Regions from separate parts of the Companilactobacillus sp. FL22-3 genome, predicted to be linked through region 2. Evidence: a T-box and tRNA genes for the amino acid it is inferred to sense, from the RefSeq annotation. Region 2 holds a T-box; the other holds one or more tRNA genes.

Region 1 (10,701 bases), on a different contig from region 2:
AAGACAACTTTAAGGGTATTTCTTTAGCAGAGTTTAGAAAATCACACAGTCGAAGCTAATTTAAGGACACATTAATTCTTTGAGAATATAAAAAGGATTATGTTAAAAAGTACAATGATACTGAATTTTGAATGTAAACTATTGAACAAGTCTTGGTTGTGTTTTGAATAAGCTGACTACAATAAATGATCCAGATAAAGGGAACTGACCTAAGGTTAGTTCCTTTTTGTTTGATAAAATTTTAAAAGCATCGTGAATGATATAAAAATTCTTTGTGGTGTGAAATGCTTCTATATAAGGTGTGGTTAAATCGATAGCTAATATTTTACTTAAGGCACTTGATAGTTTACGTAACAATCATTACAAGAGCTTTTAAGTATAATTATTTTCAGTTGATTGAAAGAGTTTTAAGAAAGCTGAAGAGGTTTATTATGATGGTTAATCAAAATGATTTAACATATTACAACGGCCCGTGTGCAATAATATAATTTAAAATCGGATAATCGATCAATGCAAAGAACACAATTAGTAAACCAAGTGATATAAAGACTCTTACATAATGGATAGAATAGCTTAGAAATACCACATTAAAGATAAGAGAACTTTCAAGCAGATTGCCAATAAGAATTTGACTGATATAAGTGACAGAGAAAAACTCAGATGAAAATGATGATAGTAAGTAGAGATTGTTGTTAAGTATCTAACGTTTCAATGATGATAGTATTGATCACAAAGTTGTTTTTGCTTTGGAGTCTGTACTATCTCACTAGTATGTTTGTGGGGTTGCCATGGAAAATTAAAATATCTCCATGATACCCAAAAATTAGCTTGAAATTATTTATATTTTTGTGTATAGTAGAACGTGCATGCGGGTATGGCGGAATTGGCAGACGCGCAAGACTAAGGATCTTGTGGAGAATTATCTCCGTGGAAGTTCGAATCTTCTTACCCGCATCACTAGAGTAGTTAGACATTTTTGTCTAGCTGCTTTTTTTTGTTTCGGGAAAATTCCGTCATCTATAACAATGATTTTTGTGCATCTGCAAGTATTATTGAAAAATATTTTCTTTTTGAATTAATTGTTAATGTTATTGGAATATATCTTTTAATCTGGTGGTATAGTATTATTGATAAATATCATAACGATAGATGGGAGTGTGTTGCCATTGTTTCTTGGATCAATTATCTATAATAAAAGACGAGAAATGAATTTAACTCAAATTGAGTTAGCTAACGACATTTGTACTCAAAATACGATCAGTAAAATTGAGAAGCATAATATTGCACCAACAGTGAATATCTTGATCAAGATTTGTTTGAAATTGGATTTAACATTGAATGATGTGTTCAGTGATTTTTCAAGTAATTCTTCTGCCAAACAGGATAGTATTCTAGATGCAATCGAACAAGATATTTTACTTCAAAGAAACATTGATGTTCAGGATCGATTGTCATTGTTAGAAGGTAAACTCAATAATAATGACATGAAACAATATGAATTGATCAATGGCATGTTGGCTTACAAGAATCATAATTTTGACGCCTCACTGTTTACTTTGGATAAGGTTTTGCAATATACCAAGTCATCTAAAGATGACGTCTATACTTTCCTTGCATACTTGTTCAAGGGCTTAGACTATGTTGCTCAAAAGCATTACGATCGTGCTCAGTATTATTTTGAAATGATTGATAATTCAATTGATGAGGACTCACGGATCTCAAATGCTAGTGATCTGGAGATTCTCTTCATTTGCAAGACTTTAGCCAAAGCATACAATGATATGAAGTCGTATCAGAGGTCTTACGAGTTCAGTCAATGCGGCTTAAATTTTGCGCAAAGAAAGCATGTTTCTTATTTCTTAGACGACTTGAACTATCAGTTATCGGTCGCAATTAAAAATGATCAAGACCGCACAGAAGATTACAATGATTATTACAACTTGGCACTTTACTTGGCTAAGTTCAATCAGAATGATTTATTACTCGCCGAGATGAAAAAATAAATTTTACTAGAAAAAACGCCGTTATATAAAAATAACGACGTTTTTTTGTTGTGATATTTTTAATAAGCTGACAAATCATAAAACATGTTTAAACATGATATACTTGACACAGTCTAAGGAGACTAAGGAAGTATTTTAAATGAAAAGACGATTTTTAGTAGTGATTTTAACTATTCTACTGGGCGTTGGGCTTTCATTAGTACCTATCCAAAGTGTCGAGGCTAAGTCCGTAACTAGCGGATACTTTGTTGATGTTAGTGCAAATCCCGCCAAAATCTATGATGCGGCAGGACATGCGACAGGTGAATCCGAACCACTTAACAGTTGTTGGTACCTTGGGAGGACAGCAACCATTAATGGTCAAGACTTTTACCAAATCGCTACGAACGAATATTTAAGTTCAAGCGATAGTTTTATTTACCGTAATAGACCAGAAGTGATCAGAGTCGAAACTGATGAAGATGTGCCAGTTTATGATCACAACTTCGTTGAAAGTGACAAGGTTGCTTTGGCTCCAGGTACATACTGGTACTCAGATACTGTGATTACTACATCAGAGGGCATGCCATTTGTTCGGGTGGCTCCTGATGAATACGTAGGAATGTGGAATGTGATTCAACAATCATTTACAGAATAATAATACTAGTTTTTAAGAGGGGCAATTAAAAAAATTGCGCCTCTTTTATGATTTAAGGAAAAGGTTTACAAAAGTAGATAGCGCCAATGTTCATAGTATTTTGAGCGTTTTTGAGATAATTAATATGTAAAGATTCACATAATTAATTAATCATTTTTTTCAAATTACTGTTGAAATTTACGCAGAATCTCGGTAATATAAGGGTGCTTATAAAATGCCAGAGTTAGAAATATAAGCAAATGTGTGAATTATTAAAAATTCTTGTATGTAAGAATCAGCTTTTGTGTACGCTATTTTTATGCCAAAAAATAGCTGCCGGGATTTTTTGCCAAAAAAAATATATATAGAGGTTATTTGTTATGAAAAAATCTATTTTGCTCCTTGTTTGTGCTCTTTTAGGAACTGGAAGTGCAGTTGCCACTGCCGCTAGTTCTGTAACTAATGTATCAGCAGAGTCTGTTACTAAGGCTGGAGTTTTTGCCGAAGTAAGTTCTGATGAAGCTCAGCTTTACGATCAAAACGGTAATAAAACCAATGTTGCTTTAGATAAGAATTCAACTTGGAAAGTTGCCAAAACACAAAATGTTAATGGAACTGACTTTTATCAAGTTTCGACTAACGGTTATTTAAGTGCTAAGGATGGATTCAAATACAAAAACCGTCGAATGACTATAAAAGTACAGTCACTCGACGGTTCTGATAAAAATGTAAGTGTGTATGATCATAATTTAGTTGAGAGAAGTGATGTTCAGCTATCCCCAGACAGCAAATGGGCTACTGATACTGTCATCAATTACTCCAACGGTGTACCTTTTGTACGAGTTGCTCCAGATGAGTACGTTGCCATGTACGATGTTGTGGAACAATCATTTAGTGCTACTGTCTAATTAACTTTTAATCTTGTGTGTGAATTACTAGTAGATATCCTTGGTATGCCGACCGCCGATATCTCTTGTATATATCAACTTTTATGTACACTGCCAAATGTACTTAAAAATCTATTTAATATATATGAGGTCTTTCTTTAATACAGTTAATAGTGTACTCCCGTTTAAAACAAAATTTGATTCACATTTTGTAAAAAGTGTTTTCCTAATGTGGAATAAAAACTATGGATGTTAAAAATCCATAGTTTTTTTTATACAGCTAAACCGCTGGAATCATAATAGGACGCTTACATACACTATGAATAAAGGATTTAAAAAAAGAAAAAAGCCAGTCATTTAAGCGTTGAAATGACTGACTTCATAGGATTTACTTACTTTCCTTAGCTTTAATCAACTTAACCTTTTCTAAGATTTGTTTATCAAAAGCCTTCATGTAAGCATCGTGAGTTGCAAATTTTTTACCTTGTATTTTTCGTAAAGCGTCGCTCCAATCGTAGTAGTTAATTGGAACCATATTGCGATCTTTGTTGGCTACATATAGCTCAGCAAAGTTGTTATCGCTTTGAATAGGAGCGGTCAACCAGATATATTTAGTATCTTTATATTGTAAGAAATATTGAGTGTTACGCTTGACGTTATTTTGGTAAGTTGAATATTGAACCTGCATATCAAAAGTCTTTCCATAATTATGAGCTAGTGCGTCAAATCTTAATCCCACGCCTAATAATACCAATGCCAAGACGGGTAGGAGATATTTTTGATAAGAGTCCAGTAGAATATCGATATTAATTATCGCAATCGTGCCAAAGAACATATAAGTGGCAAACATACATCTTGAACCGAATGGAGATACAACGATAAATGGAGCAATAACGACATAACCAGAAAGTAATAAAGCAAAATTAGCTAATTTCAATTTAGGATTGTCTATTTTTAGCGAATAAATTACGACGATTATGGTAAAGATTATGATGGCAATGCCTAGGATAATCAAATGCTTAGGTGTGAACATCAAGCGCATATAATTAAACATGGTATCTGATGATGAGGAGCCCTTTAATGATCGATAGGAGTCTCTACCAAATAATATTTTGATATAAGCACCATTGATAAACATTAGGACGGCACCGATAAAGTTACCGATTAGAGCTAAACTCATGATTTTTTTAAATTTATCACTGAAATGGTTACGCAAGAATAATAATATCAAAATGCCATTGAAAACATTTAAAACGGTGACATGTTCAGCAAAGAACTGAGCAAAGATCGAGGCAAAGAATATTAAGTAAATACTAGTTCGGTAATATTCAACGTCTTGATTATCGTAATTTTTAAGTACCAGATAGAGAACAAATAGTGGATAAACGACTGATGGGACATAGTTTGCGAACCCAGCATGCCAACCTAGAATTTGTTGAAAAATAATTTTGGGCATCAATAAGATAAAGAGTCCAGCTAAAGCGGAAGATAATAACCCAATCGATTTAGTTGGTTTGATTTGATCACGAATCTTTTGAATCAAGAAAACAATCAAGGTCATAAATGTTCCATAACCTAAAAATGCTAGCGGTTTGATTTTGGTGATGGCAATAACTAAAAGATCACCTAAGTAGCGGCCATCATATTTTAGAAAAATTCCTTGAGGAAAGTAATTGCTACCGAAATAAGTACCCCAGTGCAGATCGTCACCTAGTAGTGGCATCCACAAGCCGATCAGACCGAAAATTATAAAAATAATAAAATAAAAACTAAGCTTTGTTGTTCTTCTCATTTGAAAACCTCATTTTTGTATTCTTTAATAGGATATAATTATCTGTCTTTTCAAGCAATGAAAAATCTTATCTTGCCACTAAATATATGAAATTGATAAAATATTTACATAGATAATAGTGAATGTTAGTATAATCACTGTAAACGATTACAGAAAAAGGTGAGGATTTCATGAAAAAAACGCGGGTCATTAACTCAGACATTTCACGTGTGATTGCCCAAATGGGTCATTTTGATACTTTGGGAATTGGTGATGCTGGAATGCCAGTACCAAGCAAGACAGAAAAAATTGATTTGGCAGTGGAAGCTGGCTTACCAAGTTTTATTCAAGTGTTGGAAAATGTCTTGAGTGAACTACAAGTTCAAAAGGTTTATCTGGCTGAAGAAATTAAGGTACAAAACCCTAAACAATTGGCTGCAGTTAAAAAAGCTGTTGGAGATACACCGATTGAATTTATTCCTCACGAGGAAATGAAAAAAGATTTAAACGATACTAAAGCATTTATTAGAACGGGTGAGGAAACACCTTACTCAAATATTTTACTTGAAAGTGGAGTTGTTTTTTAGAGGATTTTTTATGAAAAAAATTGTTGTTTTAGGTTCAATCAATGTTGATACGATTTTAAATATTACCCGCTTGCCATTACCAGGTGAGACGATGGCTATGCATGAACGTTCTAATGCTGGCGGTGGAAAAGGTGCTAATCAAGCAATTGCCGCAGTACGTGCCGGAGCTGAAACATCCTTTATTGCTAAGATCGGTCAGGATAATGCCGCTGATTTTATGTTGGATACGTTTAAAGAAGACGGCTTGAATATCGAACATGTTACACGGGATCAAAAAGCTGGAACGGGTCAAGCTTATATCTTATTGGATGAAAATGGTCAAAATAGTATTTTGATTTATGGTGGTGCTAATCAAGCAATTACGACTGATGATGTTAAGGCTGCTAGTGCTTCGATTGCTGATGCTGATTGCTTGATCACAGAGTTTGAAACTCCACTTGCTGCTTCAACGGAAGCTTTCAAGATTGCCAAAGAAAATAATGTTTTGACAATTTTGAATCCGGCTCCTGCTAAAAAGGACATCCCTGAAGAATTGTTGCAGTTGACCGATATCATCGTACCTAATGAAACAGAAGCTGAAGCTATTACCGGTATTAAAGTTACAGACGAACCTTCCATGGTTGCAGCAGCAAATAAGTTGCACACGATGGGAGTAAAGAATGTAATAATTACTGTTGGCTCAAATGGGTCTTTCTATTCAATGAATAAAAAGACTGGTTTTGTTAAAGCTTATAAAGTTCAAACAGTTGATACAACCGCTGCTGGAGATACTTTTATTGGTTATCTGGCTTCAAAACTAAATGAAGATTTGAGTAACGTTGAAGAGGCAATGAAATTTGCAAGTAAAGCATCTTCAATTACAGTGCAAACAAAAGGTGCTCAAAATTCTATCCCTCATGTGAGAGATGTTGAGATTTAAGTATTTGTAAAAGAAACTTTACGCTAAGTAGATTGAATTAATTGCCCAAGCATGGTAATATAATAGTTGTATTTTTGAATGGTGAATGGTTCGAATGGTTTGAATGTTTCGTATTTTAGACTTTCTTCCATGAAGTACCACGAAATAATGCACAAAAAATTTTTATTTATCAGGAGGAATAGTCTGATGGAACACGGAACAGTTAAATGGTTTAACGCAGAAAAAGGCTATGGTTTTATTACACGCGAAGATGGTAGTGACGTATTTGTTCACTTCTCAGCAATCCAAGGTGACGGTTACAAGACACTTGAAGAAGGTCAAGCTGTAACATTCGATATCGAAGATTCAGATCGTGGCCCACAAGCTTCAAACGTTGTTAAGGACTAATTAATAAACTTTGAGCAAAAAGCTAATCCGAAAGGGTTAGCTTTTTTTAGTCCCTACAAATAAATCTTTACCTAAACTTTACAAGAAATATACGTTGATAGTTTAAAATCAATTGTTATTGAGTGAGTTTGGAGAAAGCGAATGCAAATAAATTGGCGAAGAAATTTTCGGATCCTGTGGTTCGGCAGTTTAATAACAGATATGGGCAATGCAATGACATTGCCTTTTATTGTCCTTTATATCAATACTTTGGGACATTTCAATAAAGCAGAGTTGAATCTGTTAGGAGCAGCGGCCTTTTCTTTGACATATTTCAGCAAGGCTTTAGTTTCGCCTCTGTGGGGTCGTCTAGCTGACATCAAAGGGAGAAAGTTGATGTGCTTGCGAGCCTCAGGCGTGATGACAATAACTATCTTTATGATTGGCCTATCGCCGAATGTTTGGTTCTTGCTCTTCTTTCGAGCTTTACAAGGAGTGTTTTCCGGTTATATCAACAATGCTAATGCCTTAATGTCGGTCTCTGCACCAACGGACATTCGAGGTCGGGTAATGAGCAAATTAGTGACTGGCAGTATTACCGGAACTTTGGTGGGGCCTTTGCTGGGAGGATTTTTGGCGACTTCTGTGGGCTATCGAGGAGCTTTCTTTTTAACTAGTAGTTTGATGGCATTAGTCTTTTTTACAACTTGGTTAGGTGTCAAAGAAGATTTTCAACCCATTTCTCCCAAACAATTACCACCAGCCTTACCGCTGATGAAAGTAATTGGCTGGCCGTTCTTTATTGCCTTATTTTGGTCGCTACTGGCCATTCAAGCAACTACTAATGCAATTACACCTATGCTCAGTTTATTGGTCAAGGAGATGGATTCTAACGCTCAAAACGTGATTCTCATGACAGGAATAGTATCTGCGGCTCCAGGTTTAGCTACGATTTTCATGGCCGGATTGATTGGTCGTTTGATCGATTGGCTGGGGAGTTTAAGGAGCATGTTGATTTTTTTGTTCTTGGCAATTATTTGCCTAGCTTTAAGCAGTTTGGTTCAAAATATTTGGGAATTGATTTGTCTGCGGTTCATATTAGGGATTTCCGATGCGGCTTTGATTCCATCCATACAAGTTCTAACTGTACAAAATGTACCGAAACAAATTTTTGGACGGATTTTCAGTTATAATCAATCGGCACAGTCATTTGGCAATGTTTTGGGGCCAATGATAGCCGCTCAGGTCGCCACAGTTTTTGGTTATAAGAGCATCTTCTTATTCTCTGCATCCTTAGAACTTTTAGCGCTAGTAACGTGGATCTATTACGCTAAAAAAGCTCAACTTAAGTTAAATTTTTGATAACTTAAGCAATTGTTTAAATTCTTTTTTATATCACGAAAAATTCAAGTATATCGTCTATAATAAAAATTAATAAACGTACAGAGGATAAATTAATTGCCACAAAAAAGGAAGTATTCCAGTCGTCGAACTACCCGGCGACGTTCAAGCAAAAAAAATAATCAAACAACTATCATTTTAGTAGCGATTCTGGCAGTCTTTGTTCTAAGCTTTTTTGGATACAAGTATTATCTTCAAACCCAAAAGGAGAACCAGGTCGTAGTCGTTCAACAAGAACACAATGCCTTTATCAAAAAGATTGCCCCCTATGCAGTTACTTTAGGAAAGCAGTACGGAGTTTTACCTAGCATTACCATTGCTCAAGCAATCTTAGAGAGTAATTGGGGTACTAGTAGCCTCGCTAGTCAGTACAACAACTATTTTGGTATCAAGGGTGAAGATCCTGCCAACACTAAGGTTTTGCAGACAAAAGAGTATACCAACGGTCAGTGGATAACGATCAATGGTCGTTTCCGGGTTTATTCGGATTTTCGTGAATCAATGAAAGATCATACTCAATTGTTAGTTAATGGAACCTCTTGGAATTCGCAACAATATAAGCAAGTTTTGCAATCTAAGGATTATATTGACGCAGCGGTAGCTTTGCAAGCTGATGGATATGCGACCGATCCTGGTTACACAAGTAAAATTATTCGGATTATACAGAAATATAATTTGAAAAAGTATGATCAGGGTATCAAGTAAAAATCAAAGTATGATAGACTCTAATTATTCTATTGTAAATGTGGGGAGAATGTAATGAAGGAATTGGAAGAAAGAATTAAAACAGACGGCCGAGTTTTAGGCAAAGATGTGCTTAAAGTTGACAGCTTTTTGAATCATCAAGTCGATCCAATGTTGATGGAACGAATGGGTGAAGAATTTTACAACCATTTTAAAGATTCAGGTATTAATAAGATCTTAACGGTTGAATCTTCAGGAATCGCTCCAGCAGTCATGACAGGCTTGAAGTTTCAAGTACCAGTCGTATTTGCAAGAAAGCACAAATCAGTCACATTGAGTGATGATCTTTATACATCAGAAGTTTATTCATTTACAAAGAAGACTTCAAATCATATCAGTATTGCTAAAAAATATTTGTCAAGCGATGATAAAGTTTTGATCATTGATGATTTCCTAGCTAATGGTCAAGCTGTTAATGGTTTGAACACGATTATTGAAGATGCAGGCGCAACTTTAGCCGGTATCGGGATCGTGATTGAAAAATCATTCCAAAAAGGTCGTCAAATGATCGATAAATCAGGTATTCCTATTTATTCATTGGCAAAGATCAAAGCGTTTGAAGATGGTCAAGTTGTTTTTGAAGAAGAGGACGATTAGTAATAAGAAGGTGGAGTTATGACTTTTATTGCGCCTGGTAAGACTTTAGGCATTATTGGCGGTGGCAGTGAAACTTATATTTTTGAATTGGAAGCTAAGAGAATGGGATTCCGTACCATGCTTTTGACTGATGAAGAGAATGATATTGCGACTCAAGCAGCCGATAGTTTTTTAGTCGGACAACTGGAAAACATCGAAAATCTAAATGAATTGGGCCATAGAAGTGACCTGCTTTTGTATATGAATGAGGACTTTGACAGCGAACTTTTGCAACAATTGGCCAAGAATTTCAATGTTGCTCAAGGGGCTGACTTGTTGTCAATCGTTCAAGACCGTTATATTGAAAGAACTTTTCTCAATGATTTGAACATCAATGTACCACCGTTCTTCTCGATCGTGACGGTCGATGACATCAAAAAAGCGGTTGAAGAGATTGGTTTTCCTTGTATTTTGAAACCAATTCAGAAAAATCAGTCGGTCTTGAATCGTCATATTCTTTATAACGAAACTGATGTTGAACGAATGCAAAAGTTGCTCTTAGACGGAACTTATATTCTTGAGGCTTGGATCGATACTCAAAAAGAATATTCCGTCATGGTTAGCAAAAGTAAAGATGGCAAGATCCATACTTTTCCAATGATCAAGGAAATTTATGATGGACACCATCTGATGAGTTCCTACATTTATAAGAAAAATGATCCCGATGTAGAAGCTGAAATGCAGCGTGTAGCCTTGTTAGTAGCTGAAAAAATTAAATATGTTGGTATCTTTGGCATTGGTTTTATCTTGTCACAGTCTGGCGTATTGTAT
Region 2 (9,004 bases):
ATTATCGAGAAGTTACCTAAATATATGCAAAAATACAGTTTACTTGAACGTTGAACAAACTTAACCACTATATTCTGCCAATTAAAAATCCCAGTGAATCAACCATCTTACCTGGTTAACTTCACTGGGATTATTTATTATTAATTTTTAAATATATCATTCAGCCTATTTAATATTAAAAATTCTTCTGATTCTGGCAACTCGTGGTCCTAAAATCTTATCAGCTAATGATGTCTTCAAAACTAGGTAACCGTAAATCACACCACCCAAGCCGGCTTCTAGTATTAGAACTACAACCGAAATGATTCTATCGGAGTTACCAACGAAACGAAAGACGATCCAATTGACTAATATTACTGAAACAAACATGATCAACGAGAACAATATAATGCCACTGATGCGGCGTGAGAGACGGCCAGTATCAAACGGATAAATTTGGTGCAACTTGCGTACCATTAGCCAGCAAACGACACCCATACCAATACTTGTCGCTACTAATGGTCCAAATTCATGAAATAGCCAAATCATTGGCAATTGAGCAACGACTTTCGCCAGGAAGCCATAAACAAAGTATTTGATAGCTAGTCTGTTACGATATAACGCCTGCAAAACGGCTGACAAAACCGTGAACAATCCTAGCAATATGGAGATAATTGCTGAGAATTGTAACATCAAGACCCCTAAAGAATCATAACGATAAAAAGTCGTCCAAAGCGGTTGTGCAACGGCGTACATCCCTAATGAAGCAGGAATCATAACGAAGAAGAACAATTCAATCGTATTGGAAATTTGACCCTCAATTTTTTCCTTATTACCTTTAGAATATAAGCCAGATAAAATTGGGACGGCTGTAACAGCCATAGCAGTCGATAAGGATACGATAATCATAATCAATTTATTTGCTTGAAAACCAAATAAAGAGTAGTAGTTATCCAACTGTGCCCCTGTAGCGTTGACAAACATCCTCATGAATTGATTAAAGGTTGATTGATCGAATAGATTGAAAAAAGTAATCCCTGCATCGAGAATGATGAATGGCAAAGCTTGTTGAAAAATTTCACGGGTGAAATTATTTTCATTCACATCAGCTGCTGGTTGACCATTCTGTGATAATTGTCGTAGTTTTGGTAATCGTCTTAGTAAGGCTAAGATCAAAATTCCAATCGCTACAGCCGCTCCAATAAAGGCAGCAAAAGTTGATTGGACCACGGCATTAATATAACTGCCCTTATTAACCACCATAATGATATAAGTTGCCAAAAGCATATAAATCACACGGGCAATCTGTTCAATAAATTGAGAAATGGCAGAAGGTGCCATATCAGAATATCCTTGCAGGTAACCTCTTAAGATACTCAGAATAGGAATAATCAAAACAGCAATCGCTAATGACTTAATAACTGGAATACTTCGTGGATCACCATCAGTAAAAATCGTTGCTAAAACCGGTGCGCCAAAGTACATGATTGCGGCAAAGATCACACCCATGAAAGTCATGATCCGTAGACCGTGTTTAAATAATTTATTACCTGTTGCATATTGATCCAGTGCATTATAATGTGAAATTTGTTTCGAAATTGCGCCAGGAATTCCGGCTGTTGAAACAATCAGAAACAAACTGTAAATATTATACCCTTTCGCAAATAATGCATTAGCTGCTGGATAATACGATCCCATCCATGCCATCCAAGGAATGATATAGATTGCACCTAAAATTCGAGAAAAAATGCTACCGGCTGTCATCCAAGCTGACCCTTTTAACATGGTATCTTTCGATGAAACCTCTGGGTCTAAGACTGGCAACACTTCTTCTTCATTATCATGGCTATTGTTTACGCCCAAATCTTGCACCACCTTAAAAACTATCCATTTAATTATAGCAAAGTTATCTTCCTAAAAATTTTAAATTACACTTTATTTCAATAAAAAGCAATATATTTTCCAAAACATTATGCTAACTTGACAGATTGCATAAATTGTAAAGCGTCTTTAAAAACAAATCATGCTAAAATATTTCTGTCGGATGGATCAACAATTCTATTAATACACTCACCTAATAGGCACTTTTTGCAATTATTCAAGAATTGAAATTCCCTCAAAATAATATATATTATCAGTAGTTATACACACTCTACAAAATAGGCAACGCTTGATGCCATTCGACCATCAAAAAAGGACTTCGGAAATTCCCGAAATCCTTTTTTTATTTTCTCATTATTTAACAACAATGTTGACGATCTTATTAGGAATTACAATCACTTTAACAACATTTTTATCAGCAATGAATTTTTGAACTTTCTCATCATTAAGAGCTAATTTCTCTAATTCATCTTTAGGTGTACCATTAGCAACTTCGACTTTATTTCTCAATTTACCATTAACTTGCAGAATAATTTCTACGGTGTCAGAAACCAATTTCTTTTCGTCATATGTAGGCCATTGGGCATAAGAAATTGATTCAGTATGACCAAACTTACTCCATAATTCTTCCATCATATGTGGAGCAATTGGAGCCAACAATTGAACTAATCCTTCGGCGTATGCCTTTGGCATTGTATCGACTTTGTGAGCTTCATTAACGAAGACCATCATCTGTGAAATGGCAGTATTGAAATGCAAAGCATCGTAATCTTCGGTAACTTTCTTAACTGTTTCATTATAAACTTTATCAAGTTTACCATCGTTAGAATCTGTTAGATAGTCATCCTTGAGTGTACTGTAATCGTCATCGTTGATGAACAAGTTCCAAACACGATCCAAGAATTTAGCTGAACCTGACAAACCGTTTTCAGACCAGGCAATTGATGCATCCAAAGGACCCATGAACATTTCATAAGTTCTTAAAGTATCAGCGCCATATTGTTCAACTACGTCATCAGGATTAACAACGTTACCTTTTGACTTAGACATCTTCTCATGACCCTTACCGAGGATCATTCCTTGATTAAATAGCTTTTGGAAAGGTTCTTTAGTTGGAACTACGCCCAAGTCATACAATACTTTATGCCAGAATCTAGCGTATAACAAGTGAAGAACAGCATGCTCAGCACCACCGATATATAGATCAACTGGTAACCACTGTTTCAACAAGTCGTAGTCAGCTAGTTCTTTATCATTATGTGGATCAATATATCTCAAGTAGTACCATGATGAACCAGCCCATTGTGGCATGGTATTAGTTTCACGGCGACCTTTTCGGCCATTCTTATCAACTACATTGACCCAATCGGTCAAGTTAGCTAATGGGCTTTCACCAGTACCAGATGGTTTAATATCTGAGTCCGCTGGTAATTTAAGTGGTAATTCATCTTCAGGAACAAGTGATGTTGTACCATCTTCCCAATGAATAACCGGAATTGGTTCACCCCAGTATCTTTGACGGGAGAAGACCCAATCACGCAAGCGATAATTAACTTTCTTTTCACCAAAACCTTTATCTTCAAAGTATTCGACAGCTCGTTGAATAGCATCTTCTTTGTTCAATCCATCTAAGAAATCAGAATTGATGTGCTTGCCATCACCAGTGATTGCTCCGTTATCCAAGTCACCTTCAATAACTTGAGTCATTGGTAAATTAAACTTCTTGGCAAAGGCAAAATCACGGTCATCATGAGCTGGAACGGCCATAACGGCACCAGTTCCGTATGTGACTAAGACATAATCTGAGATCCAAACCGGAATCTTTTTACCATTAACAGGATTGATCGCATAAGCACCAGTGAAGACACCCGTCTTTTCATCATTCAAATCTGTTCGGTCCAAATCAGACTTATGAGAAACTTCTTCTTTGTAAGCTTCAACTGCGGCTTTTTGTTCAGGTGTCGTAATCTTATCAACTAATTTATGTTCTGGGGCCAAGGTCATATATTCTACACCAAAGATCGTATCTGGTCTTGTAGTAAAGATATTAACTGAATCATCGCTATCGGCAATATCGAAAGTAATTTGAGCTCCAACGGAACGGCCGATCCAGTTTCTTTGCATTTCTTTGATATTTTCAGGCCAGTCAATATCATCTAAATCATCCAACAAACGGTCAGCATAGGCTGTAATCTTAAGCATCCATTGACGCATTGGTTTACGAACAACTGGGAAGCCACCACGTTCAGTTTTACCATCAATAATCTCTTCATTAGCTACTACGGTACCTAAATCAGGTGACCAGTTAACGAGAGTTTCTGATTCATAAGCCAAGCCTTTTTTGTACATCTGTTCAAAAATCCATTGTGTCCACTTGTAGAATTCTGGATCAGTTGTACGAACTTCACGGTTCCAATCATATGAGAAACCAAGTGAATTGATTTGACGTTTAAAGTTTTGAATATTCTTTTCCGTAAAGTCAGCTGGATTATTACCAGTATTCAAAGCATATTGTTCAGCAGGCAACCCAAAAGCGTCAAAACCCATTGGATGCAAAACATTATAACCTTGAGCACGCTTCATTCGAGCAATAATATCTGTTGCTGTATAGCCTTCAGGATGTCCGACGTGTAGACCTTGACCTGATGGGTATGGGAACATATCCAAAGCATAAAAGTTCTTCTTGTCTGGATCTGTTGTTGTCTTAAAAGTATCGTTTTCCTTCCAATACTTTTGCCATTTCTTTTCTACCGTATTGTGATTGTACATATTCTTCCTCCTACAAAAAAAGTCCTATGATTATAATTAATCATAGGACGAGTTATCGCGTTACCACCTAAGTTCCGTACTAAAATATAGCACGACTCTTGAAATCCTTAACGAGGATTAAACGTAGTCACTTACTTAAAGTTCAGCGACTAGCATTCGTGGACGAGTTCGAAAATGAGGACTTGCGTATTCACATCACCATACGCTTTCTGAAAAGTCGCTTCATATTCTACTACTTCCGTTTTGTTATATTCTATACCAATAATCTTTGGCCGACAACCAATAAATCGGAATTCAAGTTATTCAATTGGCGAATGTTGCTAACCGTAGTACCTGCTTGTGAAGCAATCGAATCGATCGTATCGCCGCTTTGAACTGTTACCGACTTAGTATTATCACCTGAATCACTGGAATTATTATCTGAGTAATCATTTTGAACATTAATTGATGATGAATCGGAATCAGAATCTTCCGATGGAACATACTTCTTGACACCGTTTCGTTCATCTTGAACTACGACTGGTGCTTGTTGACTGCCATATGCGTCGCCAACATTATTAGTATCATTAGTATTTTCAGCGGTACTCAAGTTACTTGTGGACAAGGCTTGACCATTGGAACCGATAATTTGTGTAACCGTCAAAACTTTACCTGGGTAGATGTAATTGTTTGACTTCAAGTTATTCAAGGACATTAAGGTATCAGTCGTCATATTGAATTTATCGGCGATTGATTGCAAAGTATCACCTTGAGCAACAGTGTATGTTTGATCTTTATCAAGCGGTGTATCATATTGAGTCAAGTTGTACTTTTCAATCATACTATTTAACTTGTCACCGTATGTTGTATCGGTTGCATAACGACCTGTCAAATACTTCGTAGCATCTTCATATGACTTGGTATTGCTCTTCCAAGCACCAGCATACATTTGGGTATTGCCAGAAGTTCCACCACGAAGCAACGATACATAGTCTTCAAGTGATTCTTTATATGATGGGTATTTTCTGAAGTTAGAGTTGATAGAATAAAGATTGCCAGTTCCATCATCCTCTTGAGTACCCATATTGACTGATTCACCTTTATAATCACCTTTGATACCAAAGAGATTGTAATTAGGTGAACTAGCAAGGCCACTAGTACCCCATCCACTTTCGACCATTGCTTGAGCAATCATAACTGAAGCATAGAGGTCGTTATTTGCCGCTAATTTACGGGCAGAATTGCCAATGTAATCGAGAAATTGTTGATCTCCCGCACCTTTAGAAGTAACTGGTGTAGTAACCACAGCAGCATTTTGATTCAACAAATTGTTAACTGACAAAGCCTCAGCTTTAACAGGTGTTGCGACAGAAACATTTGCAACTTCAGCAACGACAGCCCCCACAAACATACTTGAACCCAAAATAGTTAAGTTTTTGCGCAAGTTTGCATTCTTTAGTTTTTTATTATTTAATCTAGTCAATCGACTATCTTCGATTTTACGTTCACGACGTGTCATAATCATAGATATCAACTCTCCTAAAGATCCTTATACTTTATTATATTTCTTAATAAAAACTTAAACAATAGTGAGACAAATAATAATGAAAAAAATTCAAAAATTATCTATCTTAAATACACTTTTATTAATTATCTTTATATTTTGGACCTTCAATGTTGTTTTAAAGACAAATTTAATTAAAAATTTTGATAATACTTTGATTAATCAAATTTATCATCACAACAATTTCAGCTTGAGCTTTTTTAGACCACTCACCAATCTTGGAGATACTTATCCAACCATCGCCATCGCCGCAATTTTCTTTCTATTATTAATAATAAAAAGATATTATTATGCCGGAATCTTCCTCGTTGTCAACAAAGTTGTCATCTCGAGTTTGAACAGTTTGATCAAAACTCTAGTCGATCGTCCTCGTCCCAGTCATACCCATTACGTTTCGGCCGGTGGATATAGTTTTCCAAGCGGTCACTCTGCTAGCTCATTTGCCCTCTATATCTCTATTTTAATTATCAGCTTATTCATCTTCAAAAAGTTGAGTTCAAAACTGATCATTAGTACATTATGTATTTTGTTAGTCATCCTAATCGGGTATAGTCGTATCTTCTTAGGTGTTCACTACCCTAGCGATGTCCTCGGCGGATATCTTCTGGCAGCTACTGTAGTAACTTTCAACACACTATTATTTAGATCCCAGAACCTTTTTATTCTTCCACTCAAAGGCATTAAGAACTAAACCCAATACTAATAATACTAAAGTTACAAGGTAAATGTTGTGCAATCCAGAAAAAAGAATTTGTCGCATTTTGGGTAAAAGCTGATGTGGCAAGGAATTAGCCGTCTGTGGATCGATCAATTTATTCATCATATCAACGGTAATATTCTTATTTTCGGCGGCACCTTTAGCCAAAGCGGCATTTAGGACAATTCCATAGACTGACACCATCATTGATTGACCAATTGTACGCAATAAAGTATTAAAACTAGTAGCAACACCGACGTTTTCTGGATCAACAACTGTCTGAGCAGTTACCGTCGTAGTCGTGATCGTCAAACCAAATCCTAAACCGGCAACAGCTGCTAGTGAACAGAAGTACCAAAATGGCGTAGTAGGACCGGCGGCCAACAATAAACCATTAGCGATTGCTAAAAAGAATAAACTAATGTAAATGACACGGTTGGGTGCCATTTTTTTTATCAACGTTCCTGCCCAAAATGATCCAAAAATCCAAATGATCGAACTAGGTGTGACCGCAAATCCCCCCATCGAAGGACTCAAGCCTAAAATTCCTTGCATCCAAGTGGGAATATAAGCTTCAAAACCAATTAAGAAACCACTGACCAATAGCGCTAAGATATTCTGAATGACGAAAGTCTTATTATTGAACAATTCGAGCGGCAAGATTGGATCCTGGACCCGTTTTTCAACTTTGATAAAGATAAATACGGAAATAATTGAAACTGCCACTAATCCCAAAGGAAGCAACAAACTGCTTGTACCAAGACTTTGTAAAGCTAACATCAGTGGTAATAAAACTAAAATCAACAAGATTGTTCCTAAATAATCGATCTTAATTTTTTCGTGTTCTGTTTTCTCTTCTTTAAAGAAAATCCATATCAAAGCAATCGTAATCAAACCCACTGGCAAATTGATCAAAAAGACCCAATGCCAGCTCAACTTTTCAACGATAAAACCACCTAATAGCGGTGCAATAACTGCCGCGATTCCCCAAGCTGAACCATTCAAACCTAGAACCCGAGCGCGTTTCTCTAACGGATAAATATCAGCAATGATCGTAAAAGTTAATGGTTGGATTGCCCCTGAACCGATACCTTGAATCACACGAGCCAAAATCAAAGTTAACATTGAATTCGACATCGCACACAAAGTTGAACCGATAACGAAAATCACTAAACCAATCAATAAAACTGGTTTTCGGCCTACAACGTCAGATAACTTTCCGTAAATTGGCGTTGCTACAGCAGTCATCAATAAATAAATTGAGAAAACCCAATTCATCAAGCTGACTCCGTGCAAACTCCCGATAATAGTCGGCATAGCGGTCGAAACAATCGTTCCTTCAATTGCCGTCATAAATGTTGCGATAAATACAGCAATCGTTACGATCACCACATTTGATTGATTTTTTCGTGCCATTAATTAATTCCCTCCATAAAAAAAGAGACCTTCCCTAAAGTTAAACTTTAAAGAACGCCTCTGTAATCACCGATTAAATTTTCAAGAAACTCTTAATATCATCTACTTTATCAAGTTTTTCCCATGGTAAATCGATATCTGTACGTCCGAAGTGACCATATGCGGCCGTCTTCTTATAAATTGGTCTTTGTAGATCAAGCATTTTAATGATACCTAGGGGACGTAAGTCGAAGAACTTATTGATAACTGATTCAATTTGTTCTTCGGAGAAGTCACTAGTACCAAATGTATCCACATGAATTGAAACTGGTCTTGCCACACCAATGGCATAGGCAATTTGAATCTCGACTTTGGCCGCTACTCCAGCAGCGACAAGGTTCTTAGCGATATATCTAGCAGCATAACTTGCTGAACGATCGACTTTAGTAGCATCTTTACCTGAAAAGGCACCGCCACCGTGACGGGCAAATCCACCGTATGTATCAACGATGACTTTACGGCCAGTTAATCCGGAATCGCCTTCTGGACCACCGATAACAAAACGTCCCGTAGGATTGATCAAAATCTTAGTCTTGTCATCGAGCATGTTCTTAGGCACAACTTCGTCGATCACATATTGTTTGATGTCCTTTTGAACTTGTTCCAAACTAGCCTCAGCTTTGTGTTGAGTACTTAAAACAATTGTATCAACACGAACTGGATGATCGTTTTCATCATAT

What was found. A T-box is a leader RNA that pairs with one kind of tRNA and senses whether it is charged. The one in region 2 lies ahead of leuS (leucine--tRNA ligase), so its partner is inferred to be a tRNA-Leu.
Region 1: it encodes a tRNA-Leu, which carries the amino acid that the T-box ahead of leuS (leucine--tRNA ligase) is inferred to sense. The anticodon was not compared.

Annotation. Positions count from the first base shown of each region.
Region 1 is NZ_JBTYYZ010000016.1:13,207-23,907, reverse strand. It holds gene ACYT32_RS11845 (hypothetical protein) at 1-59, shown strand, start outside; tRNA gene ACYT32_RS11840 (tRNA-Leu) at 869-954, shown strand; gene ACYT32_RS11835 (helix-turn-helix domain-containing protein) at 1,158-2,003, shown strand; gene ACYT32_RS11830 (SLAP domain-containing protein) at 2,143-2,640, shown strand; gene ACYT32_RS11825 (SLAP domain-containing protein) at 3,000-3,527, shown strand; gene ACYT32_RS11820 (hypothetical protein) at 3,895-5,298, opposite strand; gene rbsD (D-ribose pyranase) at 5,469-5,864, shown strand; gene rbsK (ribokinase) at 5,875-6,783, shown strand; gene ACYT32_RS11805 (cold-shock protein) at 6,970-7,170, shown strand; gene ACYT32_RS11800 (MFS transporter) at 7,312-8,511, shown strand; gene ACYT32_RS11795 (glycoside hydrolase family 73 protein) at 8,608-9,255, shown strand; gene ACYT32_RS11790 (xanthine phosphoribosyltransferase) at 9,310-9,891, shown strand; gene ACYT32_RS11785 (ATP-grasp domain-containing protein) at 9,910-10,701, shown strand, end outside.
Region 2 is NZ_JBTYYZ010000013.1:19,509-28,512, reverse strand. It holds gene ACYT32_RS11220 (NAD(P)H-hydrate dehydratase) at 1-54, shown strand, start outside; gene ACYT32_RS11215 (putative polysaccharide biosynthesis protein) at 166-1,764, opposite strand; gene leuS (leucine--tRNA ligase) at 2,215-4,629, opposite strand; T-box leader at 4,670-4,885, opposite strand; gene ACYT32_RS11205 (glucosaminidase domain-containing protein) at 4,883-6,133, opposite strand; gene ACYT32_RS11200 (phosphatase PAP2 family protein) at 6,213-6,863, shown strand; gene ACYT32_RS11195 (MDR family MFS transporter) at 6,810-8,285, opposite strand; gene metK (methionine adenosyltransferase) at 8,359-9,004, opposite strand, start outside.